DNA from 4 places in the Stutzerimonas chloritidismutans genome. Region 3 is predicted to be linked to each of the others. Evidence: predicted binding sites of a transcription regulator. Region 3 holds the regulator's gene; each other region holds the start of a gene.
The links. Region 3 encodes sigma-54, which starts transcription at its own class of promoters, with help from an activator protein. Its sites were predicted from a motif close to ANTGGCATNNANNTTGCTNT; they were not measured.
Positions count from the first base shown of each region.

Region 1 (7,076 bases), 800 kb from region 3:
GGCACGGCTGTCCAACGTCAAGCAGCCTATGGTTTCCGACGTCATCAGCCGCTTCTTCGACGATTACAAGGAGCAGAGCAGCATCAAGGGCGCCTCGCGCACCTACCTGTCGGGCATGCTCGGCAAGGCGCTGGGCGGCGACATCACCCGTTCGCTGCTGGACTCCATCTATGGCGAGGAGATCCGCGCCAAGATGGCCAAGATGGAATGGCTCGATCCCAAGCAGTTCGCCGCGCTGATCGCCAAGGAACACGCGCAGATGCAGGCGGTGTTCCTCGCCTTTCTGCCGCCGGGCATGGCCACCGAGGTGCTCGAGTGCATGCCGGCCGAGCGCCAGGACGAGCTGCTGTATCGCATCGCCAACCTGTCCGAGGTCAACAGCGATGTGATTGCCGAGCTGGAGCAGCTGATCGATCGCAGCCTCAAGGTGCTCAGCACCCAGGGTTCGCAGGTACGCGGCGTGAAGCAGGCGGCGGACATCATGAACCGCTTCAAGGGCAACCGCGACCAGATGTTCGAGCTGCTGCGCGCGCATAACGAGGAGCTGGTCGGCAAGATCGAGGATGAGATGTATGACTTCTTCATCCTTTCGCGGCAGAACCAGGACGTGCTGCAGACCCTGCTGGAAGTGATCCCGCTGGACGAGTGGGTGGTCGCGCTGAAGGGCGCCGAGCCGGAGCTGGTCAAGGCCATCCAGGGCGCCATGCCCAAGCGCCAGGCGCAGCAGATGGAGTCGATCAACCGGCGCCAGGGCCCGGTGCCGCTGAGCCGTGTCGAGCAGGTGCGCAAGGACATCATGGGTGTGGTGCGCGAGATGTCCGCCGATGGCGAGCTGCAGGTGCAGCTGTTCCGCGAACAGACGGTGGAATGACATGACGGTCAAGGTGATCAAGGGTGCCGACCGCAGCTGGCGGCCGTTCCGCTTTCCGCCACGGGTGAAGACCCCGGCACAGGCCGCGGCTGGTTTCGCCGACGATCCGGCGGCCCTGCAGCGCGCGGTGGCCGATGGCTTCCAGGAAGGCATCGACAAGGGCTACCGCGAAGGCCTGGAGCAGGGTCGCGAGGCCGGCCATCGCGAAGGTTTCCAGCGCGGGGTCGAGGATGGCAAGGCGCTGGGCCTGGAAGAGGGGCGCCAGCAGGGCCGCCGCGCTTTCGATGAGGCGGGTCAACCATTGGATCGCCTGATCGAGGCATTCGAAGGCTTTCGTCAGGAGTACGAGCAGGCTCGCCGCGAGGAGCTGCTGGAGCTGGTGCAGAAGGTCGCTCGCCAGGTGATCCGCTGTGAACTGACCCTGCACCCGACCCAGTTGCTGACCCTCGCCGAAGAAGCGCTGAGCGCCATGCCGGGTGATCAGGAAGACGTGCGCATCCACCTCAATCCGGAAGAGTGCGCGCGCATCCGCGAGCTGGCCCCCGAGCGTGCCGCGGCGTGGCGTCTGGTACCCGATGAGAAGCTGCCGCTCGGCGAATGCCGCGTGTTGACTGCTCAGGCCGAAGCCGATATCGGCTGCCAGCAGCGCCTGGACTCGTGCATGGAAACCCTCGCCGAACACATTACGGCGCAGGGCTGACCGATGGCCCTGCGCGACAGCTTTCGCCTCGACGAGGCCCTGCGCTCGCTGGACAACGTGCAGCTGGCCAAGGTCAGTGGGCGGCTGGTGCGTGTCTCCGGGATGCTGCTGGAGAGCCTCGGCTGCCAGCGCATGACCGGCCAGCGCTGCTATGTCGAGCAGGGCGATGGCAGCATGCTGGAAGCGCAGGTGGTGGGCTTCAACCGCGATATCACCTACCTGATGCCGTTCAAGAAGCCGGTCGGTCTGACCGCCGGCTCACGGGTATTCCCGGCGCCGGATGATGCCAAGCTGCATATCGACGAATCCTGGCTGGGGCGTGTGGTAAACGGCCTCGGCGAACCACTGGACGAACTGGGCAAGCTCGGCGGCCGCGACCCGCTGCCGACCGAGCTGCCCTCGGTCAACCCGCTCAAGCGCAAGCCTGTCAGTGAAGCGCTGGATGTCGGCGTGCGCGCGATCAATGCCACCCTGACCCTGGGCAAGGGCCAGCGCGTCGGCCTGTTCGCCGGCTCCGGTGTGGGCAAGAGCGTGCTGCTGGGCATGATCACCCGGCAGACCAAGGCCGATGTGGTGGTGGTCGGGCTGATCGGCGAGCGTGGCCGCGAGGTGCAGGAATTCCTCCTGCATTCGCTGGGCGAGGAGGGCCTGAAGAAGGCCGTGGTGGTGGTCGCACCGGCCAACGAATCGCCGCTGATGCGCCTGAAGGCCACCGAGCTCTGTCACAGCATCGCCGCCTACTTTCGCGACCAGGGGCATGACGTGCTCCTGCTGGTCGACTCGCTGACCCGCTACGCCATGGCCCAGCGCGAAATCGCCCTGGCTCTCGGCGAGCCTCCGGCGACCAAGGGTTACCCGCCGTCGGTATTCGGCATGCTGCCGGAGCTCGTGGAAAGCGCCGGCAATGGCGCCAGCGACAACGGCAGTCTCAGCGCCATCTACACCGTGCTGGCCGAAGGCGACGACCAGCAGGACCCTATCGTCGACTGCGCGCGAGCCATTCTCGACGGTCACATCGTGCTCTCGCGGCGCCTGGCCGAAGCCGGGCATTACCCTGCCATCGACGTCTGTGCCTCGGTCAGCCGCTGCATGAGCCAGGTCGGCCAGCCGGCGCATCTGGGCGCGGCGCGCCAGCTCAAGGAGTGCTACAGCACCTTCGAGAAGATCAAGGAGCTGATCCCGCTCGGCGGCTATACGCCGGGGGCCGACATCAAGACCGATCGTGCGGTGCAGCTGGCGCCGACCATCGAGCGGTTCCTGCGCCAGGAAGTAGGCGAGGCCGCCGAACTGGAAGCCAGCGTCGCCACCTTGCAGAACATCCTCGGGAAACCGCGATGAAACAGCAGATCGAAACCCTTGGCAGGCTGGCCAGCCTGCGCAGCCACCGTGTGCGGCAGATGCTTGGCCGCGTGCAGTACCAGCAGAACCTCTGCCAGCGCTACCGCAACAACATCACCGGGCTGAGCCGTCTGTGCGGATTTTCCGTGCCGATGAGCACGCCGCTACAGCGCGATAATCAGCAGCGCTACAAGGCCACCCTGTACAAGATGGTGGAACTGCAACGCCGCGAACTGGCGGTTGCCGAACAGGCGCTGGAGCGCATACAGCGTGAGCTGCTGCAGGCCATGCGCAGCGAGAAGGTGGTCGAGCACATGATCGATGACAAGATGCAGCAATGGCAGCAGCTGCTTGCGCAGCAGGAACAGAAAATCCAGGACGGCCTGGCGGCGCAGAGTTGGTGGCGCCATCAGATGGCCTGACGTGTTGCGATCGGATGAGGTGCAGGAGCAGCAGTGCGGGAACGCCGCCCATCCGTGCCGTGCAAAATAGATTTAAGGTTTTCACCCAAGCGGTCGCCTCTTTGGCTGTAACCCCCGAGTTGGAACGCAATCATGGAAATCAGCCGGCATTTCAAGCCCGCCCTGACACCGGCCGCCGAGGCCAGCACCACCCGCCAGCCGGCTTCGCGGCCCCTGGCCGATACCGCAGTGCGCCAGTCGGAAAGCCTGCCGCTGGAGCAGATGCATGATGCGCTGCGTGCCATGCCGGACGTCGACCTCGATCGCGTAGCGGCGATCAAGCAGGCCCTGCAGCGCGGCGAGATCTCCACCGATCCCGCCGAACTGGCCGGCAGCATGCTCGCCTACCACCGCGGAAGCGATGCGTGAGCCAGCGCGACAAACTGCTTGCGGTCGTGGCTAGCGACCTCGAGCAGGATTGCGACGACTATCTGGCCCTGCGCGATCTGATGCAGGCGCTCTACGCGTTCCTGCTCGAGCGCGACAGTCCGGAGATCGATCGACTCAATCTGCAGATCACCACCCGCGTCGAGACCATCGGCATGCGTGCCCAGCGGCGGGCCAAGGTGCTCGGCGCCTTTCGCCTGCAATCCGATGCCGAGGGCATGCAGCGTCTGCTGAGCTGCTACCCGGAAGATCAGGCCGAGCGGCTGCGGCACTGCTGGCAGCAGCTCGGTGCGCTGGCCGCTCAGTGCCAGCAGATCAACGAGCGCAACGGCAAGTTGCTCGCCATGCATCATGAAATCCTTGGCCAGCTGCTGGCCGGGAGTCACGATGCGCGGCTCTATCAACCGCAGATGTACTGACGCGCGCGTGACCATCTGAGCGAGTCCGCCGCCAGCCCTCGCCCTGGCCCTTTCGCCAGCGGGGAGATGGGGCGGTCCGAGCGGCCTGCGGTCGTGACGTCTAGGCCGGCAGAAAGGTTCTGCCTGCCGCTTCGCTGCATTGCTGCAAGCCTCCACAGAAGTCCTGACGCCAGCAGGGTGTGATCGCAGGTTCCTGCCCGATCCGCCCTTGCCCCCCAAAACCGGGAGAGGAGGGCGTACCGCGTGCGCGGCGGCCGTGGCGTAGGACTGATCTGATGGAAGTGCCGGCTACTGCCTTAGCCATTGCAGTTCATGCGCAGCGGCGCGCACCCGCACGCTCAAGCGCCCTCTCTGCGGTGAGGGGCTGTCCCGATACGCCGCAACAGCCTTTCCCCTTCGCCAGAACACTCGGCCGGCCCGCAGATGTCGCGCCCCGGCATGACTTACGCGCATTTCTCGATGCGGCTTAAGTATCCCCCCCTTTTTCGTCGCCTTAACCCAAGAGAGTCCGCCATCGAAGGCGGAAACGGTGCTTCCTCGTTTCCTCCCGGTGCTGTCGTGCGGAAGCGCTTCTTCTGCGGCTAGCAGTGCAAAACTCTTGTAAATCAATGGTTTGTGACTTGGCACTCAACTTGCTCTACAGAGCACAGGAAGGGGATCGGTAATGGCGATAGATTCAGATTACGTAAAGCAGATGTCGACGCAGCTGGCGACCTACGAAGTTCAGTCTTCGCTGGACCGGCTCAATCGCAACGAAAGCAACTACAAGACCCAGCGTGACGCGCTGAGCAAGTTGCGCACATCCCTGACCACGTTCAAGTCGGCCATGTCGGGCCTGAAGACCGGCAACGCCACGATGCTGGTCAACAGTGCCACCTTCAGCCAGGACGGCTATGCCAGCGCAACGGTTGGCACCCAGGCCCAGGCAGGCAGCTATCAGTTCTATGTCGAAAAGCTCGCCAGCAAGCAGCAGGTCGCGGTACAGGGGCTGAGCGACGGCAGCCTCAGTGGAACCCTGACCCTCGAGGGGCAGGATTTCACGCTTTCCGATTACGCCACGCTCGACGATGCGGCCAAGGCGATCAATGCCGCGGATCTCGGCGTGCAGGCCACGCTGGTACGCAGCAATGGTGAAGTCAGCCTGGTGATGACCAGCGCCGAGAGTGGAGTAGCCAATGCCTTCGCGGTGTCGCTCGCGGGTACCACGGCCACGACTACCACGCTGTCCACGGCCGCTGACGCACAGATCCGCATGGGTGGGTCGTTAGGCAGCGGCGGCATCGTACTGACCAGTTCGAGCAACACCTTCGACAACGTCATCGATGGCGTCAGCCTCTCGGTGAACAAGGTGCACACCGCCAGTGACTCGGCCTTGACGCTCTCGGTTGGCCAGGATCAGAGCGCCACCAAGGGCAAGGCACAGAGTTTCATCGATGCCTTCAACGCGCTGATGACCAGTTTTGATTCGCTGACTGCCAGCGGCAGCGACAGCAGTGCCCGTGGCGCGTTGGCTGGCGACTCCAGCGTGCGCGCCATCGAGGGGCGATTGAACACGCTGCTGCGTAACGACTTCGGCGGTAAGAGCCTGATCGAGTTCGGTATCAGCGCTGATCGCAGCGGCAAGCTGACCATCGACGCCAAGCGTTTCGAGGCTGCAGTCGCTGCGGACCCGGCAGGTTTCGAAGCATTGTTTACCGGCAAGGACAACCTGCTCGACAGCATCGACAAGACCGTCGCCAGCTACACCAGCAGCACCAACGGCATGCTGAAGAACCGCATGGACACGCTGGACATGAGCCTGCGGCGCATCGACGAGCAGTTCGAGAACCTGCAGCAGCAATACGACACGCACTACAGCCGCTACCTCAAGCAGTTCACTACCATGATGCAGACCATGCAGAGCATGGAACAAACCAACGGATTGTTCGCCATGCAAAACACCTCGCAGGCGACGGGATTGTTCTGATGAGTTCCTATTTTCCCAACGAAAGTTACGACAGCTATCGCTCGGTTGACCTGGAAGCCCGTGCCGCTTCCGCGTCGCCCTACGAGCTGGTGCTGGTGCTGATGGATGGCCTGCTCGACGAGCTGGCCCGGGCGCGCGGGCATATCGAGCACAAGCGTTATCAGCAGAAGGGCGCTTCGCTGGAGAAGTGCATGAACATCCTCAACGGCCTCAATGGCGCACTCGACGAAGAGGGCGGGGGCGAGGTGGTGCAGGGCCTGTCACGCCTCTACGAATACTGCATCTATCGGCTTTCCGACGTCAGCGTGACGCTCTCGCTGGACGGTCTGGACGAGGTGGTGAAGGTACTCGAAACGCTGCGCGAAGGCTGGGAGGGCGTCAGTGCCGCACGCAAGTGACGAGCAGCGCCTGCTGGAACTGCACGTGCGCCTGGCCGCCGCGTTGCACAGCAGCGACTGGCATGCGGTCCGCGAGGTCGATCTGGCGATCCGGCAATGCCTAGAACAGCTGCCGCGCGGGCCTCTGCCCGACGCCGTTGATGCAGCCAGGCAGCAGCTCAAGCGCTTGCATGGGCAGGCGCTGACGGCCTGCGGCGAAGAATGCGAGCGCCTGCGCCTGCTGCTGGTGAACCATCTGGAGTACGCCGAAGGGCGTGCGGCTTATCAGCGTATCGACATGTACCAGGCGGGAGACGGCAGGTGATCCAGTTGATCTCGGGGACAACCGCGGCAGCTGCCGGTGCGGATCCGGTTGCACTGCCGTTGCGTAACGTGCAGCCGGCCTCGGTGAGCGAACATGGGCCGGCACGACCGGTGTTCGGGCCCGCTGGGCTGGCGGTGGGATTCCATCAGCGCATGCTGCTGGCGGCCACTGCGAATGCCGATCCGCAGCCGGTGCTCGCACAGCCGCTCGATCCGCAGGATCTGCCTGTACT
Region 1 covers NZ_CP086067.1:4,227,922-4,234,997, reverse strand. Annotated here, with positions in the region: gene LLJ08_RS19920 (FliG C-terminal domain-containing protein) at 1-871, shown strand, start outside; gene fliH (flagellar assembly protein FliH) at 873-1,571, shown strand; gene fliI (flagellar protein export ATPase FliI) at 1,575-2,909, shown strand; gene LLJ08_RS19905 (flagellar FliJ family protein) at 2,906-3,331, shown strand; gene flgM (flagellar biosynthesis anti-sigma factor FlgM) at 3,464-3,739, shown strand; gene flgN (flagellar protein FlgN) at 3,736-4,176, shown strand; gene fliD (flagellar filament capping protein FliD) at 4,841-6,142, shown strand; gene fliS (flagellar export chaperone FliS) at 6,142-6,540, shown strand; gene LLJ08_RS19880 (hypothetical protein) at 6,524-6,844, shown strand; gene LLJ08_RS19875 (flagellar hook-length control protein FliK) at 6,841-7,076, shown strand, end outside.
Region 1: a site for sigma-54 is predicted at 4,796-4,815, ahead of fliD (flagellar filament capping protein FliD). Genes of this name have one in related genera too.

Region 2 (7,076 bases), 950 kb from region 3:
ATGCCCAGCGTGCCGGTGCTCAGCCGCAATTGCTCGACCTGCTGCAGCGGCCCGGCATGGCAACCGAGCTGTTCGATCTCGCGGTGCAGCCGCAGCTGATAGGCCGCGGCCTCGCCAGGCTGCAGCTCGACGCCACCGGGCTGGTGAATGGATATCGACAGCGGGCGGCCGGCGCGACGCCCCTCGCGCAACGCACGCAGCAGATCCAGCGGGGCGATCCGGTCGCTGAAATCGGCCGCAGCCGGATAGGTGCAGTGCCTCTGCCCGATCTGTCCGTAGCGTTGTACCAGCGCGTCGTCCCAGGTCACTGAGCCAAGCATGAGAGCCTCCCGGCTGCGAATATCGCGTCTGTTGCTTTACGCGGCATCATCCGCGAGCCGCTGCGGGCGACGTTGACGTCCGTCAAGTAGGTGACAGATGGCCACGGCGAGCAGCCGGACGGTCAGAACTCCGACGCGAAACACGATGTGCTGCTTGAACAACCGCCCCTCGCGAACGCCGTTCGACCAGCCGACGTTTTGAAAAAGCCCGCAGCACGATGGTATTGATAGTGCGCCATCCATGCACCCCGGAGCCCGAACGTGATTCCAGCGTCCCTGATTTCCGCCCTGCGCTCCGCGCGCCATGTCGTCGTGTTCACCGGTGCCGGCGTTTCCGCCGAGAGCGGCATCCCGACCTTCCGCGACGCGCTGACCGGTTTATGGGAGCGTTTCGATCCGGGCGAGCTGGCCACACCCGAAGCGTTTCGCCGCGATCCGGCGCTGGTCTGGGGCTGGTATGAATGGCGGCGCATGCGCGTCCTCCAGTCCCAGCCGAATCCTGCTCATCTGGCCATCGCCGACCTCGCGCGCCACGTACCGCAACTGACGCTGATCACGCAGAACGTCGACGACCTGCACGAGCGTGCCGGCAGCGAGGATGTCATTCACCTGCACGGCAGCCTGCACCGACCGCGCTGTTTCGCCTGCGCCCGCGAGCCAGCCGAACCGCTGCCGGCTGCCGACGAGCCCGAAGGTGGTCGTCGCCTCGAACCGCCTCGATGCAGCCACTGCGGCGGACGACTGCGCCCTGGCGTCGTCTGGTTCGGCGAGAGCCTGCCCGTCGCTGCACTCAGTGCCGCGTTCCAGGCGGCCGGCGAATGCGACCTGCTACTGTCGGTCGGTACCTCCGGCGTGGTCTACCCAGCAGCTGAAGTGCCTCACCGAGCGCGCGACGCCGGTGCCACCGTGGTGCACATCAACCCACAGGGCGAGGCACCCGGCAGCGACCGCGAACACCTGCTTGCGCTGCCCGCCGGCAAGGCACTGCCCGAATTGCTCCGCGAGGCGTTTGGCGCCTGATGCAGAAACAATCTGCGCCCTGCCTCGGGACCTGATCGCCCCAAAGCGGGGATCGTGCGCGCACCGCCGCACTGTTCTGGTTCAAGCCTGCCGCGCTCAGGTCGCAGTCACGGAGGCTGATCGCTCAGCATCCGAGCGACCAGGCACCGCGCAACACCGCGCAATCGCGCGCCTTACAGCCGCAAATCCATGCTGCCGGACAAGCTGGCATACAACCTGCAACCACCCTGACAACACCTGCCGCCTCGCGGCAGGACGTCCCAGACGGTCAGCGGCGACCGTCAAGCCAACAGGCGCGGGACCGGGTGTAGCAGGCAACGAGGCCTGACCGACCACCCCACACACCACTAATTACCAGGCAAAGGCGCCTGGAGCTGATACCAGCTCCAGGCGCCTTTTTGCGTTTTGCCGGCCCAGTGCCGCAGCAGCTCGACTGAGGAAAGGCCATGAGTTCTACCGTCACTCCGCTCACGCACGAAAAACTGGTCATCGTCGGCAACGGCATGGTCGGTCACCACTGCATCGAACAGCTGATCGAGCGCGGCGCCCTCACCCGCTACGAGCTGCATGTGTTCGGCGAGGAGCGCCAGCGTGCCTACGATCGCGTGCACCTGTCCGAATACTTCGGCGGTCGCGATGCCGAGTCGCTGGCCATGTGCGAGGCTGACTACTACAGCAGCCACGGCGTCTACACCCATCTGGGCGTACAGGTGCTGGGTATCGACCGCGAACGTAAGGAGGTCGTTACCAGTTCCGGCCGCCAGCCCTACGACCAACTGATTCTTGCCACCGGCTCCTACCCCTTCGTGCCACCGATCAGCGGTGCCGAAGGCAGCGCGCGGCTGGTCTACCGCACCCTCGACGACCTTGATGCGATTCGTGCGGCCGCCAGCGGCGCCACGCGCGGTGTGGTGGTTGGTGGCGGTCTGCTCGGCCTGGAAGCGGCCAACGCGCTGAAGTCGCTCGGCCTGGAAGCCCATGTCGTCGAATTCGCCCCGCGCCTGATGCCGGTGCAACTGGACGGCGAAGGCGGCGCGGCATTGAAGGCGCGCATCGAGGCGCTGGGCGTCGGCGTGCACCTGTCGCGCGCCACCCAGGAGATCGTTACCGGCGAGGACTACGCCTGGCGGATGAACTTCACCGACGGCGAATTCCTCGAAACCGACCTGATCGTGTTTTCCGCCGGCATCCGCCCGCAGGACGCCCTCGGCCATGTCGCGGAGCTGGAGATCGCTCCGCGCGGCGGCATCGTGATCGACAGCGAATGCCGCACCTCGGACCCGGCGATCTTCGCCATCGGCGAGTGCGCCAGCTGGAACGGCAGCGTGTTCGGCCTGGTCGCGCCCGGCTACAGCATGGCGCGCAGTGTCGCCGCGCAGCTGGCCGAGGAACCGCACGAGCCCTTCTACGGCGCCGACATGTCGACCAAGCTCAAGCTGCTCGGCGTCGACGTCGGTTCCATCGGGGATGCCCACGGCGCCACACCCGGCTCGCGCAGTTACCGTTTCATCGACGAGGCCAGTGCCAGCTACCGTCGACTGGTGGTATCCGCCGATGGCAAGACCGTGCTCGGCGCGGTACTGGTCGGTGACAACAGCTACTACGACACGCTGCTGCAGTACGCGCAGAACGGCATCAAGCTGCCGGCCGATCCGTCCGCGCTGATCCTGCCGCAGACCGAGGGCGCTCCGACCCTTGGGCCGGACGCCCTGCCGGCCAGCGCGACCATCTGTTCCTGTCACAACGTCAGCAAGGGCGCGGTGTGCTGCCAGGTCGAGGCCGGCGTCACCGATCTCGGCGAACTCAAGGCCGCAACCAAGGCAGCTACCGGTTGCGGCGGTTGCAACGCCCTGCTCAAGCTGGTGTTCGATTCCGAACTGGCGGCGCGCGGCGTGGCGGTGGACAAGAGCCTGTGCGAGCACTTCGCCTACACCCGTCAGGAGCTCTACGGCATCGTCCGCGTCGAGGGCATCCAGAGCTTCGCCGAACTGCTGGCCAAGCACGGCCGTGGCCATGTCGGCTGCGACATCTGCAAGCCGACGGTGGGTTCGATCCTCGCCTCCTGCTGGAACCAGCCGATCACCGATCCGGCGCTGATTCCGCTGCAGGACACCAACGACACCTTCATGGCCAACATGCAGAAGAACGGCACCTACTCGGTGGTGCCGCGCATTCCAGGCGGCGAGATCACCCCCGAGGGGCTGATCGCCATCGGCCAGGTGGCGAAGAAATACGACCTCTACACCAAGATCACCGGGGGCCAGCGCATCGACCTGTTCGGCGCCCAGCTGCACGAGCTGCCGGACATCTGGGGCGAGCTGATCGCCGCCGGTTTCGAGACCGGTCACGCCTACGGCAAGAGCCTGCGCACGGTGAAATCCTGCGTGGGCAGCACCTGGTGCCGCTACGGCGTGCAGGACAGCGTCGGCATGGCGCTGCGTCTCGAGGACCGCTACAAGGGCCTGCGTGCACCGCACAAGATCAAGTTCGCCGTATCCGGTTGCACCCGCGAATGCGCCGAGGCGCAGAGCAAGGACATCGGCGTGATCGCCACCGACAAGGGCTGGAACCTCTATGTCTGCGGTAACGGCGGCATGCGACCGCGGCATGCCGAGCTGTTCGCCACCGACCTCGACGATGAAGCGCTGATCCGCACCATCGACCGCGTGCTGATGTTCTACGTACGCACCGCCGACAAGCTGCAGCGCACCTCGGTCTGGCGCGAAAGTCTGGAAGGCGGCCTGGACTACCTGAAGGACGTCATCCTCGACGACAGCCTGGGTCTTGCCGCCGAGCTGGAAAGCCAGATGCAGCACGTGGTCGACAGCTACCAGTGCGAATGGGCCAATGCCATCAGCGACCCGGAAAAGCTCAAGCGCTTCCGCACCTTCGTCAACGACGGCCGCGGCGACCCCGACATCCACTTCGTCAAGGAGCGCGGCCAGCGTCGGCCGGTGCGCGCCAGCGAACTTCACCTGATCCCACTTACCCAGGAGGTGCTCTGATGAGCCAGTCCAACGTCGTTCGTCTCGACTCCCGTTCCGCAGCCCCGGCGGCCTGGCAGGCACTGTGCAGCCGTGCCGATCTGGTCGCCAATTCCGGTGTAGTGGCCTGGCACGAAGGCGCCCAGGTGGCGCTGTTCCACCTGCCCGACAACGCCGAAGGCGAGCAGCTGTTCGCCATCGACAATCGCGACCCCAAGTCCGGCGCCAACGTCATCGGCCGCGGCATCGTCGGCAACGTCAAGGGTGAGCTGGTGATCGCTTCGCCGTTGTACAAGCAGCATTTCCGCCTGCAAGACGGCAGCTGCATGGAATACCCCGAACAAAGCCTGCGCGTCTGGCCGGTGCGTCTGGAGGGAGACGAGGTGCAAATCGCCGTTGGCTGATCGCCGCCGTTCACTCGCGCGGCTCACCGCTCCCAAACCGTACCGATCCGCGGGAGCAGCCCTGGCCGCGAACCTGACCTCAATTCGCCAGCAATTCACATCGCTCAGCCAGCGCCCCGCGACCGCCGTCGGGGGCTTGGCCCCTTACTGCCATTCAGAGAGACCGCCATGTCCTACATCATCCCCTCCGAGTTCGTCACCAAGATGGTGGACGCCGGTGAATCGAAGATCTTCATGTCCACCCGCGACACACTGATCCGCGCCTTCATGGCTGGCGCCATCCTCTCCCTCGCCGCGGTGTTCGCCGTGGCCGTGACCGTGCAGACCGGCTCGCCGCTGGTCGGCGCGATGCTGTTTCCGGTCGGCTTCATCATGCTTTACCTGATGGGCTTCGACCTGCTCACAGGGGTATTCATGCTCACCCCGCTGGCCCTGCTGGACCGCCGCCCGGGCGTGACCGTGAATGGCATCCTGCGCAACTGGGGCTGGGTATTTCTCGGCAACTTCGCCGGCGCACTGGTGGTCGCCTTCATGATGGCCTTCGTCTTCACCATGGGCTTTTCCACCGACCCGGGGCCGATCGGCGAGAAGATCTCGCACATTGGTGAGGACCGCACCCTGGGCTACGCCGAGTTCGGCGCGGCGGGTTGGGCGACCATCTTTCTACGCGGCATGCTGTGCAACTGGATGGTCTCGATGGGCGTGGTCGGCGCGATGATCTCCACCTCGGTCAGCGGCAAAGTCATCGCCATGTGGATGCCGATCATGCTGTTCTTCTTCATGGGCTTCGAGCATTCGGTGGTGAACATGTTTCTGTTCCCCTCGGCGATGATCATGGGCGGCGACTTCTCGGTGATGGATTACATGCTCTGGAACGAGATCCCCACCGCGCTGGGCAACCTGGTCGGCGGCCTGGCCTTCACCGGCCTGACGCTCTACACCACCCACGTGCGCACCGCACCCAAGCGCACCGTCTACTGACCCTGGAGTGAACGAAGGCCCCGGCTCGCATGCGCGCCGGGGCTTTTGCGCAGATGAAGATGCCCAGCCAACTCGCCATTTCCCTCGGCCAGCATTCGGACCGCGGGCGCAAACCGGCCAACCAGGACTTTCACGGCGCCTGCGTGCCCGCTGACGCCCAGCTCGCCAGCAAGGGCATCGCCATTGCGCTGGCCGATGGCATCAGCAGCAGCGAGGTCAGCCATGTCGCCAGCGAAACCGCGGTGGCGAGCTTTCTTTCCGACTATTTCTGCACCTCCGACGCCTGGTCGGTGAAGCAGTCGGCGCAGCGGGTGCTGGTGGCGATCAATTCCTGGCTGCATGCGCAGACCCGCCACAGCCCGCACCGCTATGACCGCGACCGAGGTTATGTCTGCACCTTCAGCGCGCTGGTGCTCAAGTCGGCCAGCGCGCACCTGTTCCACGTCGGCGATGCGCGCATCTATCGACTGCGCGACGGCGGCCTCGAACAACTGACCGAGGATCACCGCGTGCGCGTGTCCGCGGATACCAGCTACCTCGGCCGCGCGCTGGGCATCGACCGGCACCTGGAGATCGACTACCGCAGTCTGCCGCTGGCGGTCGGCGACCTGTTCCTGCTCGCCACCGATGGCGTCTACGAGCACATCGGCGCGCGGGAGGTGGCGCAGCTCGTTGCCGAACATGGCAACGAGCTCGACCTGGCGGCGCGACGGATCGTCGAGCGGGCATTGGCCAACGGTAGCGACGACAACCTCACCGTACAGCTGGTGCGCATCGACAGCCTGCCGGAGCACGCCGTCGGCGATGTGCAGCGACAGCTTGGTGAACTGGCGCTGCCGCCACTGCTGGAGCCGCGCATGCAGTTCGACGGCTATCGCATCGTCCGTGAGCTGCACGTCAGCAGCCGCAGCCATGTGCATCTGGCCGTCGACGAAGCCAGCGGCGCCACCGTGGTGTTGAAGACGCCCTCGATGGATCTGCGGGGCGACGCGGCCTATCTGGAGCGCTTCCTGCTGGAAGAGTGGATCGCCCGGCGCCTCGACAATCCCCACGTGGTCAAGGCCTGCCCGCCGCCGCGGCAGCGCCGCTACCTGTACACCGTGAGCGAGTTCATCGACGGCCAGACACTGGCGCAATGGATGCTTGACCATCCACAGCCGGACCTGGAAACCGTGCGAGGCATCGTCGAGCAGATAGCCCGCGGCCTGCGCGCCTTCCACCGCCTGGAGATGCTGCATCAGGACTTGCGCCCGCAGAACCTGATGATCGACGCCACCGGCACGCTGAAGATCATCGACTTCGGCTCGACCCGCGTCGCCGGGCTGGCAGAACGCAACGCACCGGGCACGCAGGACAACCTGCTCGGC
Region 2 covers NZ_CP086067.1:2,481,640-2,488,715, forward strand. Annotated here, with positions in the region: gene LLJ08_RS11485 (oxygen-independent coproporphyrinogen III oxidase) at 1-320, opposite strand, end outside; gene LLJ08_RS11490 (SIR2 family NAD-dependent protein deacylase) at 582-1,340, shown strand; gene nirB (nitrite reductase large subunit NirB) at 1,787-4,345, shown strand; gene nirD (nitrite reductase small subunit NirD) at 4,345-4,728, shown strand; gene LLJ08_RS11505 (formate/nitrite transporter family protein) at 4,897-5,709, shown strand; gene LLJ08_RS11510 (bifunctional protein-serine/threonine kinase/phosphatase) at 5,769-7,076, shown strand, end outside.
Region 2: a site for sigma-54 is predicted at 1,544-1,563, ahead of nirB (nitrite reductase large subunit NirB). Genes of this name have one in related genera too.

Region 3 (7,076 bases):
CCTATCGCGGCACCGAACTGCCGTGGCACGTGCGTAGTGAGCGCGGCGAAGTATCGGCCGAAGGCGACGAGGTGCTGCTGATCGATCAGGTCAAGGTCGAGCGCACCGACGCCAAGGGGCGCCCGACGATCCTCACCACCAGCCGCCTGACGGTGTGGCCGGAGAAGGATTATGCCGAGACAAACCAAGCCGTTAGAATCGAGGCCGCCAATGGCGTGACCACGGCAACCGGCATGAAAGCGTACATGGATGACGGCAGGATGCTCCTGCTGTCCAACGTAAGAGGCCAGCATGAGCTGCGTTAAGACTCTCCCCCTCCTGCTCGGTTTGAGCGCATTCTGGCTTGGCGCCAGCGCCTGGGCGCTTCCCGAGGATCGTGAACAGCCAATCCGCGTTCAAGCCGACACCGCCGAACTGGACGACCGACAGGGCGTGGCGGTCTACCGCGGCGACGTGGTCATCACCCAGGGCACGATGAAGATCACCGGCGACACGGTGACCATTACCCAGGATGACAACGGCGACGTCGAAGTCTTCACCTCCATCGGCAAGCCGGCCTACTACGAGCAGAAGCCTGCGGTGGACAAGGAGATCGTCAAAGCCTACGGCCTGACCATCCAGTATTTCGCCGCCAACGAGCGAATCGTGCTCATCGATCAGGCCAAGGTCGTTCAGGAAGGCAACACCTTCGAAGGCGAGAAGATCGTCTATGACACCCGTCGGCAGATCGTCAACGCCGGTCGCGCCACCAATGCCGATGTCACCACGCCGCGCCCGCGCGTGGACATGGTGATCCAGCCGCGCAAAAACGGCCAGGCTGCGGAGCAGCCCGAGTAATGGCCGTTCTCAAAGCCCAGCATCTGGCCAAGAGCTACAAGAGCCGGCAGGTCGTGCGCGATGTCAGCCTGTCCATTGAAAGCGGGCAGATCGTCGGCCTGCTCGGCCCCAACGGCGCAGGCAAGACCACCTGCTTTTACATGATCGTCGGCCTGGTGAATGCCGACCAGGGCCGCGTGCTGATCGATCAGGACGACGTCACCCACCTGCCGATGCACGGGCGCGCACGGGCCGGCATTGGCTACCTGCCACAGGAGGCCTCGATCTTTCGCAAGCTCTCGGTCGCCGACAACATCATGGCCATTCTCGAGACCCGCAAGGATCTGGACCGCAACGGCCGTCAGCAGGCGTTGGAAGGCCTACTGCAGGAATTCCATATAAACCATATCCGCGACAGCCTCGGCATGAGCCTCTCTGGTGGTGAAAGACGCCGGGTGGAGATTGCCCGCGCACTGGCCACCGCACCGAAGTTCATCCTGCTTGATGAACCCTTCGCCGGTGTGGACCCGATTTCGGTGGGCGATATCAAGCAGATCATCCATCACCTCAAGGCCAAGGGCATCGGCGTGCTGATCACCGATCACAACGTCCGCGAGACACTGGATATCTGCGAGACGGCCTACATCGTCAACGACGGGCAACTGATTGCCGAGGGCGATGCGCAGACCATCCTGAGCAATCAGCTGGTCAAGGAAGTCTATCTGGGCCACGAATTCCGCCTGTAAGGCGGAATTTTTGCTCGGCTCGGCAAATCGGCTCTAGGCAAAGGCTTCATCGGCAGGCATATAATTTGCTTTCTGCCGGCGCCCCGCGCACGGCATGTCGGAATGGGCGCGGTTGCGCCGGCATAAAAGGTTCGAAGTCCTCTGCCATGAAACCATCGCTAGTCCTGAAGATGGGCCAGCAGCTGACGATGACACCGCAGCTGCAACAGGCCATACGGCTCCTCCAGCTATCCACCCTCGATCTGCAACAGGAGATCCAGGAGGCGCTGGACTCCAACCCCATGCTCGAACGCGAAGAAGACGGAGACGACTTCGACAGCTCCGACCCTATGGCCGAGGCCGCTGAACGGCCAGGCGACACCGTCACCGAGAAAAGCAGCAGCCAGGAAAGCACCTACGAGGGGCCCTCTCATAGCAGTGACAGCCTGGACGACAGCGACGGCGACTGGGGCGAGCGGATTCCCAGCGAGCTTCCGGTCGACACCGCCTGGGAAGACATCTACCAGACCAGCGCCAGCAGCCTGCCCAGCAACGATGACGACGAGTGGGATTTCACCAGCCGGACATCGAGCGGCATAAGCCTGCAGAGCCATCTGCTGTGGCAGCTCAACCTCGCGCCAATGAGCGACACCGACCGGCTGATCGCGACCACCCTCATCGACTGCATCAATGAACAGGGTTATCTCGAAGAGACGCTGCAGGAAATCGTCGACTCGTTCGATCCCGAGCTGGAAATCGAACTCGACGAGGTCGAGGTCGTTCTGCGTCGTATCCAGCAATTCGAACCGGCCGGCATCGGCGCACGTGATCTGCGTGAGTGTCTGCTGTTGCAGCTGCGCCAACTGCCCGACCGCACACCATGGCTGAGCGAAGCGAAGCGTCTGGTCAGCGACTATCTGGACATCCTCGGCAGCCGGGATTACAGCCTGCTGATGCGGCGAATGAAGATCAAGGAAGACGATCTGCGCCAGGTCATCGAACTGATCCAGAGCCTGAACCCGCGCCCGGGGTCGCAGATCGAGGCGAGCGAACCGGAATACGTGGTGCCCGACGTGATCGTGCGCAAGCACAATGATCGCTGGCTGGTCGAGCTGAATCAGGAAGCCATGCCGCGCCTTCGCGTCAACGCGCAATACGCCGGCTTCGTCAAACGCGCCGACTCCAGCGCGGACAACACCTTCATGCGCAACCAGCTGCAGGAAGCGCGCTGGTTCATCAAGAGCCTGCTCAGCCGCAACGAGACCCTGATGAAGGTGGCGACTCAGATCGTCGAACACCAGCGCGCCTTCCTCGAGCATGGTGACGAGGCGATGAAGCCTCTGGTACTGCACGACATCGCCGAGGCGGTGGGCATGCATGAGTCGACCATCTCCCGCGTGACCACGCAGAAATACATGCACACGCCACGCGGCATCTACGAACTCAAATACTTCTTCTCCAGCCACGTCAGCACGGCGGAAGGCGGCGAATGTTCGTCCACCGCGATCCGCGCGATCATCAAGAAACTGGTCGCCGCGGAAAACCAGAAAAAGCCGTTGAGCGACAGCAAGATCGCTGGTTTACTGGAAGCGCAGGGCATCCAGGTGGCCCGCCGCACAGTTGCGAAGTACCGCGAGTCGCTCGGTATCGCACCATCCAGCGAGCGCAAACGTCTACTGTGATCGGCCCCTGGTCGAACTGTCCCGGCGGCAGGCCCACCAACCTGCTCTTCGTACAAGGCAAAGGAGATAGCAGTATGCAAGTCAACATCAGCGGTGTTCATCTGGAAGTAACCGATGCCCTGCGTGACTACATCGAGGAGAAATTCGATCGGCTTGCTCGCCACTTCGACCGCATCATCAGCGTTCAGGTGATCCTCCAGGTCGAGAAACTCAAGCAGAAAGCCGAAGCAACCTTGCACGTCGCAGGCCGCGAAGTCGTGGCCATCGCCGATCACGAAGACATGTACGCTGCCGTCGACCTGTTGGTCGACAAGCTCGATCGCCAGTTGATCAAGCACAAGGAGAAGCAGCTCGACCACACACAGGGCGCTGTCACCCGCTGACTCCAATATGATCCGACTCGAAAACATCCTCACCCCCGGGCGTTCCTTGGTGAACGTCCCGGGCGGTAGCAAGAAGCGCGTCCTGGAACAGATCGCCAAGGTGATCGCCCGGGACCTTATCGATCTCGACTCCCAGACCATCTTCGAAAGCCTGATCGCGCGCGAGAAGCTCGGCTCGACCGGCTTCGGCAACGGCATCGCCATCCCGCACTGCCGCATGGTTGGCTGCAATGCACCGCTGAGCGCCGTTCTGCGCCTGCAGACGCCAGTGGATTTCGACGCCATCGACGGCGCGCCGGTGGACCTGCTGTTCGTCCTGCTGGTACCGGAGGCCGCCACCGACGAGCATCTCGAACTGCTGCGCCAGATCGCCAGCATGCTCGACCGCGAAGACGTACGCCAACGACTGCGCCAGGCGCCGAGCAACGAAAGCCTCTACCAGGTAGTGGTCGACGTGCAGAACGGGGCATAGATGCGGCTGATCATCGTCAGTGGACGCTCGGGTTCGGGCAAGAGCACTGCACTGAACGTGCTCGAGGACAACGGCTTCTATTGCATCGACAACCTGCCTGCCGGACTGTTGCCTGAGCTTGCCGAGCGCGCCCTGCTGCACACTGAGCTGCTGCATCCGCAGGTCGCCGTGTCGATCGACGCGCGCAACCTGCCCAGTCAGCTCAAGCGCTTCCCCGAGCTACTCGAAGAAGTCCGCGCCAGGCACATCCAGTGCGATGTGCTCTATCTGGATGCCGACGATGAGACCCTGCTCAAGCGCTTCTCGGAAACCCGCCGCCGCCATCCACTGACCAACGAAAATCGCTCTCTGGCCGAAGCGATCCATGATGAGGAGTTGCTGCTCGCAGCGATCATCGATCACGCCGACCTGAAGATCGACACCACCCATCTCAATCTCTATCAGCTGCGCGACGTGCTCAAGTTGCGCTTGCTCAACAAGCCTGAGCCGGGCACCGCTTTTCTGGTCGAGTCATTCGGTTTCAAGCGCGGGATGCCGATCGATGCCGATCTCGTGTTCGACGTACGTTGCCTGCCCAACCCTTACTGGAAAGCCGAGCTTCGCGACTTTTCCGGGCTAGACCAGCCGGTGATCGACTACCTCAGCGCCCAGGCCGACGTGGAGGAAATGTTCCAGGATATCCACGGCTATCTGAGCAAATGGCTGCCGCGCTTTGCCGCCAGCAACCGCGCATATGTCACCATCGCCATCGGCTGCACCGGCGGCCATCATCGCTCGGTCTACCTGGCCGAACGGCTAGGCCAGGCGTTGAGAGAACCGCTGAAGAACCTGCAGGTCCGTCATCGGGACCTCGCCTAGGAATACCTGCACCATGCCCGCCCGCGAAGTCACCATCATCAACAAACTCGGCCTGCACGCGCGCGCTGCCGCCAAGTTCGTCGCCGTTGCCAATCGCTACCCCTGCAAGATTCGCGTTGGCCGCTGCCCGGCCACGCTGGTCGACGGCAAGAGCATCATGGCGGTCATGATGCTCGCCGCCAGCAAAGGCACCACCGTGCACCTGGACACCGAAGGTGAACAGGAAGAGGACGCACTGAACGCGCTGACCGCGCTGATCGACGACTATTTCGAAGAAGGCGAGTAGACACCTTGCCACAGCGGCGCGAATCGTTGCCGACCGCGCCGCACTGCCTTACTTGCCAGCGACCATCATTCGCTCGATCAACACCGAGCCGGTCCGCACGTTGCCGCGCGTTTCCACATCGCAACCGACCGCCACGATCTGGCGGAACATGTCGCGCAGATTTCCGGCAATCGTTACTTCCTGTACCGGGAACTGGATCTCGCCATTCTCGACCCAATAGCCGCCGGCGCCACGAGAATAGTCGCCGGTCACCAGATTCAGGCCCTGTCCCATCAGCTCCGTCACCAGCAGGCCTCGGCCCATGCGCCGGATCAACGCCGCCTGATCCTCTTCCCCATGGCTGACGAACAGGTTGTGCACACCCCCGGCGTTGGCCGTACTGGGCATACCGAGCTTGCGTCCGGAATAGGTCGAAAGCACATAGGACAGCAGGCGGCCGTTCTCCACGAACGGCTTGGCATAGGTCGCAAGGCCATCGCCATCGTAGCTGGCACTACCGAGGGCTCGCGGGATGTGCGGACGCTCATCAAGGCTCAGCCACTCGGGAAACAGCGCCTGTCCCAGGGCATCCTCAAGATAAGAGGCTTTGCGGTAGAGATTTCCGCCGGAAATCGCTGCAATGAAGTGGCCAAACAGACCGGTCGCCAGCTCGGGGGCGAAAAGTACCGGCACTTCGCAGGTAGGAACCGGGCGCGCACCCAGACGTCGCACGGCACGCTCGGCTGCGCGCCGGCCGATGGTCTGCGGGTCGAGCAGCGACTCGCCGATGCGGTTGACGTCGTAGAAATAGTCACGCTGCATCTGCCCTGCGCTCTCGGCGATCATCACGCAACTCAGGCTGTGACGGCTGCTGCAATAGCCCCCGATGAAGCCGTTGCTGTTGCCATAGGCGCGGCAGCCCTGATGGGTATTTAGCGTAGTGCCGTCTGCGTTGCGGATACGCTGATCGAAGGCGAACGCGGCGTCTTCACAGCTGAGCGCCTGCTCGATGGCCTGTTCGGGGGTGACCGCCCACGGATGGTAAAGATCGAGATCGGGAAGCTCGCGCGCCATCAGCGTAGCGTCAGCGAGGCCAGCAAATTCGTCCTCCGAGGCATGCCTGGCGATGGCCAGCGCGGCGGCTACGGTTTCACGGATGGCGTCGTCACCACTGCCGGTGGTGCTCGCAGTGCCTTTGCTCTGGCCGACATAGAGCGTGATGCCAAAGCCCTGGTCGCGATTGAACTCGACCGTCTCCACCTCGCGCTGACGCACTGTGGTCGACAGCCCCTGCTCCATGGAGACCGAAACCTCGCTGGCGCTGGCGCCCTGCCGGCGCGCTTCCTCGATGATGCGCTCGACCTTCTCGCGCAAACCGGGCAGCGCGTGCGGGCCGATGCCCTCTACTTCACTCATAAGCACTCCCAAACCACTGCAATCGAATCAAGTTGCAACCTGGCGCCGCTCCTCTGGAGCCTGCTGCCAGGGCTGCTGTTATGATGGCGGCATTTCCTAGTGGACCATCCCCATGTCTGAACACTCCGACGCCGACGATTTCGACGAAAAAAGCAAGTCCCAGGTCAAACGCGAGCTGCTTGCCCTGCAGGAGCTAGGCGAGCGGCTAACTACCCTCAAGCCTGACCTCATCGCTCGCCTGCCTCTGAGCGACGCGTTGCAGAAGGCGCTGGCCGACGCGCCGAAACACAAGGCGCATATCGCGCGCAAACGGCACATCCAGTACATCGGTAAGCTGATGCGCGACCAGGATGTCGATGCCATTCTCGCGCTGGTCGATCAACTGGACGCCTCGACGCGCCAATACAACGAGCGCTTCCATGCGCTGGAGCGCTGGCGTGACCGTCTGATCGGCGGTGA
Region 3 covers NZ_CP086067.1:3,428,187-3,435,262, forward strand. Annotated here, with positions in the region: gene lptC (LPS export ABC transporter periplasmic protein LptC) at 1-305, shown strand, start outside; gene lptA (lipopolysaccharide transport periplasmic protein LptA) at 292-837, shown strand; gene lptB (LPS export ABC transporter ATP-binding protein) at 837-1,562, shown strand; gene LLJ08_RS16020 (RNA polymerase factor sigma-54) at 1,709-3,223, shown strand; gene hpf (ribosome hibernation-promoting factor, HPF/YfiA family) at 3,298-3,606, shown strand; gene ptsN (PTS IIA-like nitrogen regulatory protein PtsN) at 3,614-4,078, shown strand; gene rapZ (RNase adapter RapZ) at 4,079-4,936, shown strand; gene LLJ08_RS16040 (HPr family phosphocarrier protein) at 4,950-5,222, shown strand; gene pmbA (metalloprotease PmbA) at 5,271-6,617, opposite strand; gene yjgA (ribosome biogenesis factor YjgA) at 6,730-7,076, shown strand, end outside.

Region 4 (7,076 bases), 1.8 Mb from region 3:
CCAACGTCAATGCACGCCGGTACGGCGCAGCCTCGGGCTCCAGGCAGTGCGCTCACAAGGTATCAGGAAAAGGATGGAGACAACGCCTGGATAGGCGACGCGAAAGCGATTGCAGCGACGGGCGGCGGAAAACCGGCGCGCACCTGAACGGCGGCGCCGGATTATCCCTCAAAGCGGATGGCTCAGGCGTAGTAGTCGACGAGTCCGCGATCACCGGCGACACGACTGGAGGCAATTTCCGTCACGCCGAGCTCCACCTCATCGCCTGCCAGATCGCCCTCACCCGACGCTCCACCCCGCGAGGAACCACCATCGGCTCCGCCTTGCCAGCCACGCGCCAGCGACTGATCGGATACGTTCACGTCCATCAGGTTCATGCCCTGCTGGGTGAACATTTCCCGTAGTCGCTGCATCTGTCCTTCCAGCGCGTCGCGCACCCCCGCATGCGGGCTGAGGAAGGTCACCTGCGCCTGGTCCTTGGTCAGGTCGATGCGTACTTCCATACGACCGAGTTCAGCCGGATCGAGCTGGATTTCCGCCGACTTTAGGTTCTGGCTGGACAGCCACATCACGCGGTCGACGACCGCCTCGCTCCAGCCGGACTGCTGCATCTGTACCGGTTGACCCGGCACCAGTTGCGGACGCTGCGACTGCTGCACCTGCTGAGCGATGGCCTGGCTCAAGGGGTTGAGGCGTCCCGCAGCCAGTTCGCTGGCGCTGGCACGACTCTCCTTTGGCGCCTCCACGCTTTCCAGCAGGTCCTTGGTCAGCAATTCCACATCGAGCTCTTCGCCCTCACCCGCTTCCTGACTCGCCAGCAACGCGCTGGCAAAGCCATCGTCTGCCGTGGCCTTCGTCTGCGCATCGGCCAGCGGGTTCTGCAATTGCTGCTGGGCCGTCTTCTGCATGGCTGCCGGGGTTTCGGTCAGCGCACGCATGCCGGCCAGTGTTGCTTCGTCCGCATCGACAGCCTCATCGCCGGCGATGCCGGCAGCGGTCGTCGGCAGCCCCGGAAGCAGGGAGACAGCATCGACCTCGGCTTCAGGCAGGGCTTCGGACTCCGCCACGAACTGCGTGCCAAGGCCAAGCAACAGCATTGGATCGAGCTCCGTCTCCGGCATCTCCTCCGCCGGCGTTTCGGGAGGCAAGGTATTGCCGCTTTCGGCAACCGCCGGCTTCTCGTCGGTGGTCGCCTCCGCCGTTTCCTGCTCGCGCTTGTCCTCGACCGGCTTGTCACGGCCGGCCTCATTGCGCACCGGACGCTCGGCTGGTTTCGTCTGACGCTCCTTGGCGTAGACGTCGGAGAAGCTGGAACTGCCGCTGTCTCGCCCTTCACGCGGCGCCTCCGGCGCTTTGGCCGCCGCTTTGGGACGTGCGTCGACGGATGGGGATCTAAGCAACAGGTCGGGGGAAACAGCCATGAGGTCATTCCGCTACGGATGGATCGTAGCGGAAGCAGAGCAAGTTCCGGGCCAGCAGCATGTTTGCCGGAAAAACACCGTGGATACGCGCTGGCATTGCCAGAAATGATGGCCCGACGGGCCGCGGCTCAGCCCTCAGAAGCGCTTACGCGTCAGAGATTTGGCCACTCAGCCGTAGCGCTGGCGCTCGGCGCGGAAGAGGATGCCGACGATGGCGAACTCCCGCTCGATGGATTCGATGAGCGCCGGGGCCTGGGCGAGGTTCTCCTCCCGAGCGGCACTCTCGAGCTCCTGGCAGAGGTCGGCCAGCAGCGTCGCGCCCATGTTGCTGCAGCTGCCTTTGAAGCTGTGCGCAGCACGCCGCAAGGTTTCAGACTGGTCGGCGAGACAGGCCTGGCGGAGCAGCCGAACGCGCTCCTCGGAGTCGGCAAGAAAGGTATCCAGCAGCGCCGGATACTCACTCTCCATCACGTCCTGCAGCGTGGTCAGCACGGCGCTGTCGAGATGAGTGTTGGACACCGATACACCCCTGAATGAAAGCGGACGATTATGCCTCAGCCTGCCAGATGAACTCTACGCTCAGCCCGCGTCCATCCGACTGCCAGTCGAATCGGTCGCTCAACTGGCGCACCAGATGCAAACCGCGACCGCTGAAGCGATCGCTGCCCAACTGCGCCTGCAACGCGCGCGACACGTCGAAGCCCGAGCCGCTGTCGCTGATACCGATACGCAGCCGACCACCATGCGGGGCGGTCTTGATGTTCAGCTGCAGGTGCACATGGCCGTCGACCAACGCCTGCAGGCGTTGCTGGCGCAGGTCGTAGTAATGCTTGAAACCGTCGGCATCGCACTTGAGGCTTGAATCGAGGCCGAGCACGCCATGCTCCAGGGCATTGGAATAGAGCTCGCCCAACACGGTGTAGATCTCGCCGACACGCGAGCGCAGCTGATTGACCTGCAACAGTATCTGCAGCAGCGAAGGTAACGGATTGCCACTGCGCAGGCTGTCGGCACGCAGCTCGAGCCGAATCGACCAGTCCATCGGCCGTGAGCGGTGCGCGGTGGCCGGGGCAATCGACGGCATCGTGATCACCTCCGGGCTGATCACGACCTCGACCAGACTCAAGTCGTCGTGCTGCTGGCCGTGGAAATCCAGCAGCGCCTGCTCGATCTCGTCGAACAGCCGTGCCGGATCGTCGTTGGCGTCCAGAGTGGCTAGCAGGCGCTGTTCGCCGAACAGCTCGTCATTGGCATTGCGGCTCTCGACCACGCCGTCGGACAGCAGCAACAGCCGGTCGCCGGGGGCCAAGGGGTAATGCTCGAACTTGTCGTCCAGCGCCGCCGGGGAGACGACGCCGAGCGGCAGGTGACGGGACACCAGCGCCGTGCGCCGGCCATCCGCGCCGATCAGGTAGCCATCCGGCAACCCGCCATTCCACACCCGCAGACTGCCCTGCTTGGGATCGATATCGAGCAACGTGGCACAGCAGAACATCTCCACCGGGAGGATCTGCTTGAGCTTGGCATTCATCTCGCGAAGGATGTCGGTGCTCGAATACCCCTTCGCCGCCATCCCGTAAAAGGTTTCCGCCAGCGGCATGGCCCCGATCGCGGCGGGCAGGCCGTGGCCGGTGAAATCGCCGAGCAGGACAAACATCTGCCCCGCCGGAGCCTGCGCCGCCAGCAGCAGGTCGCCGTTGAACAGCGCCTGCGGCGACTGGCGGAAGCGGATGGTCGGCGCGCTCAGGCAACCAGCATGTGCGACTTTGTCGAAGATCGCCTTGGCGGCCCGATGTTCGTCGAGCAGCTGCTGATTGCGCCTGGCGATCAGGTCGCGCTGCTCGAGCACGGTCGCCTGCAGGCGGCGCAGGCGATGCATGGCCTGAATCTTGGCTTCGAGAATGATCGGGTTGTAAGGCTTGGCGATGAAGTCGTCGCCGCCAGCCTCGAGGCAGCTGACCAGCGCTTCGTGCTCGGTCAGCGAGGTGAGAAAGATGATCGGGACCAGCTCATCGCCGGCCAGTTGCTTGATGCGCCGCGCCGCCTCGAAGCCGTCCATCACCGGCATCAGCGCGTCCATCAGCACCAGCTGCGGCCGCTCCTCCTGAAACAGCTCGACCGCCTCCTGCCCATCGGCTGCCGTCAGCACCCGGTGGCCCTGCTTGGCAACGATGGTGGAAAGCAGCATCCGATCGACCGGGCTGTCCTCGGCGATCAGGATCGACAGCCGCATGGGCATGTCAGGCGATCACGAACAATTGTTCGAAATTCGACACCGACAGGATCTTGCGCACGTCGCCATTGCAGTTGAGCAGGCGGATGTCCGCCTCGTCGCCACCGGCGTGATCGCGCAACAAGAGCAGCATGCCCAGCGCCGAACTATCCATGTAAGTGGTGCCTTGCAGATTGACCACATAACGCTGCGGATTCACGTCCTGACGTTGGTAAGCATCACGGAAGGCCTGATGCGCATTGAAGTCGAAGCGTCCGCTGATGGATATGGTCAACTCCTGGCCATCCGTCGAAGGCTGCGAGGTAATGGTCATGTGGCACTCCTGATCCGGTACGTCTTGAAAGCGGCTTGCGAGCAGCCGTCGCGATAAGCGAAATGAACAGCCGTGTACCGGCTGAAAGGCGGCCATCCGGTTCTGAGACTTATCCTCGGAAGAGCCAGATGGCAGCTGAAACGATCTGTTGGCGGTCGCCGCGCTGAAACGCGGTCAAGATTTATCATTCAAGCAGCGGTACGGCAAGCACGAATCCGGCCTGAGACCGTGGCTGGATCACTGCTCACGCGTTCTCCCGGACAGCCGCTGGGCGTACTCGTCGAGCAACTTCTGCTCGCGCTTGTCCGCCGCGATCCGCGCCTCCTTCTGATAGCTTTCGACCAGCTTGCTCAGGCCTTCGACACGCGCATGGCGCTGGTGCCACTGCTGGCGCAGTTTCTTCAGGTTGTCGCGGTACCAGTTGACGCTGCGCTGCTGCTGCCCGATGGCCGACTCCAGCTGCGACAGGAAGCGCTGGTAATTCATCAGCCACTGCCCCGAGACGCCTTGACTGCCCTGCTGCATCCACTGCTGCTGGTAGTCCCTGAAGTACTGCTCCAGCTCACCGAGCTTGGCCTCGGCCTGATTCAGCTGAGTCTGGCCCTGGCCCAGCAACCGCGCGGCCTCCTGCTCGGCCTTTTCGGCCATCTCGATGACCGGCGCCAGGCGCGCCGCCCGACTAGCCGCCATCGGTTAGCCGCCCTGCCGTGGATTGAACACCGCTGCGAGCTGCGCGGCACTGCGCGTCAGGTCCTCGCTCTCATCGAGGCCCTGGCGCAGGTAACTGACCATCTCGGCCTGGCGTGCGATGGCCATATCCGTTTCCGGATCGCCACCTGGCACATAGGCGCCGACACTGATCAGGTCGCGGCTCTGCTGGTAGCGCGACCAGAGCTGCTTGAAACGCTGCGACGCGCGCACATGCTCGGCGCTCACCACTTGCGGCATGACCCGGCTGATGGAGGCTTCTATGTCGATGGCCGGATAGTGGCCTTCTTCGGCCAAACGGCGCGACAGCACGATGTGGCCGTCGAGTACACCGCGAGCGGCATCAGCGATCGGGTCCTGCTGGTCGTCACCTTCGGAGAGCACGGTGTAGAACGCCGTGATCGAGCCGCCGCCCTGCTCGGCATTACCGGCGCGCTCGACCAGACTCGGCAGCTTGGCGAACACCGACGGCGGATAGCCCTTGGTCGCTGGCGGCTCGCCGATGGCCAGGGCGATCTCGCGCTGGGCCTGGGCATAGCGCGTCAGCGAATCCATCAGCAGCAACACGTTCTTGCCCTGATCGCGGAAGTACTCCGCAATACGCGTGCAGTACTGCGCGGCGCGCAGGCGCATCAGCGGCGCTTCGTCAGCCGGTGATGCCACCACCACGGAGCGCTTGATGCTCTCCTCGCCGAGGATGTTCTCGATGAATTCCTTGACCTCACGCCCCCGCTCACCGATCAGCCCGACCACGATGATGTCGGCCTCGGTGAAACGGGTCATCATGCCCAGCAGCACCGACTTGCCAACCCCGGTACCGGCGAACAGGCCGAGACGCTGACCGCGCCCGACCGTGAGCAACCCGTTGATACTGCGGATACCGACATCCAGTGGCTCGCTGATGGGATGGCGCTTGAGCGGGTTGATCACCGGGCCGACCATCGGCACCCAGTCCTCGGCTTTCATGCCGCCCTTGCCGTCCAGTGCACGCCCTGCGCCATCCAGCACGCGGCCGAGCATGGACATGCCCATGGGCAGCCGTCCGGTATTGACCAGCGGCACGACCCGCGCGCCCGGGGCGATTCCGGCAAGACTGCCGACTGGCATCAGATACAGCTTGCCGCTGGAAAAGCCCATCACCTCGGCCTCGACCTCGGTGGGGTGATAGCTGTCGTCGTTGATCACCAGGCAGCGACTGCCAACGGCTGCGCGCAGCCCTTCGGCCTCCAGCGTCAGTCCGACCATGCGCAGCAGGCGCCCTTCGAGCATGGGCTGGCTGGGCAGTTTGATCGCTTCGCCATAGGCTTCGAAACGCTTGGCGAAACTGGTTCGCTCAAGGCGCATCGGGCATGTCCAGATCGATGGTCAGATCGGCGGCAGGGGGACGGGTGGCATTCTCGCGCTGCTGTTCGAACAGTTGCTTGATGGCCTGGGTGAGACGCGTCTCGATGCTCGCATCGATGCGACTGTGCTCGGTTTCGATATGACAGCCGCCAGGCAGCAGGCTGCTGTCCTCGAGAATTCGCCAGCTTTCCTCGTGCCGCTCGCGCAGCGCCTTGATCAGCTCGAAGTCCTGCGGATTGACGTGGATTCGCACATTGCTGGCGCCCATTGGCAGCAACTTCAGCGCCTCACGCAGCACCTGACGGATCTGGCTGGAATCGATCAGCAGATCACGCTGGATCACTTCGCGCGCCATGTGGCTAACCAGGGTCGCCATGGCGTGCTCGAGATTGCGATCCTGATCGGCAATCGGCTCGAGCAACTGACCCATCAGCTGCTCGAGGTTTTCCAGCCGCGGCGCCAACGCGGCCTCGGCCTCCTGCCGCGCCTTGAGCTGGCCGGCATGGAAACCATCCTTCTCGCCGGTGGCGAAACCTTCGTTGTATGCCTGCTGGCGGATCGCTTCGAGTTCGTCGAGCGTCAGCGGTTTGACTTCCTCGACCGGGACGTCCTCGCTTCGCGCCAACTCTTCGGCGGGCTCTTCCACAGCCCCTGCGGCAGGCAACTCGTCTTCTTCGCCCTGCGGGTCGAAGCTGGGCAGCGACCAGCGATCGAACAGGCTGACGTCTTTCGCGCGTATGACGTCGCTGGGGTTGTCCTTGGCCATGTGTGGAATTCGTACCTGGTTAGATCATCTCTTCGCCGCCCTTGGAACCCAAGACGATTTCACCGGCCTCGGCCATGCGGCGAGCAATGGTAAGGATTTCCTTCTGCGCATTCTCGACATCGCTGACGCGCACCGGGCCCTTCGCCTCCAGGTCGTCACGCAGCAGCTCGCCGGCGCGCTTGGACATGTTCTTGAAGACCTTTTCCTTGATGCCGTCGTCGGCACCCTTGAGCGCCATCACCAGCACGTCGGAGGATACCTCACGCAGCAGCACCTGAATGCCGCGGTCGT
Region 4 covers NZ_CP086067.1:1,630,874-1,637,949, reverse strand. Annotated here, with positions in the region: gene LLJ08_RS07665 (flagellar hook-length control protein FliK) at 183-1,421, opposite strand; gene LLJ08_RS07660 (Hpt domain-containing protein) at 1,590-1,940, opposite strand; gene LLJ08_RS07655 (ATP-binding SpoIIE family protein phosphatase) at 1,969-3,660, opposite strand; gene LLJ08_RS07650 (STAS domain-containing protein) at 3,662-3,967, opposite strand; gene fliJ (flagellar export protein FliJ) at 4,205-4,657, opposite strand; gene fliI (flagellar protein export ATPase FliI) at 4,661-6,019, opposite strand; gene fliH (flagellar assembly protein FliH) at 6,009-6,785, opposite strand; gene fliG (flagellar motor switch protein FliG) at 6,805-7,076, opposite strand, start outside.
Region 4: a site for sigma-54 is predicted at 1,458-1,477, ahead of LLJ08_RS07665 (flagellar hook-length control protein FliK). Genes of this name have one in related genera too.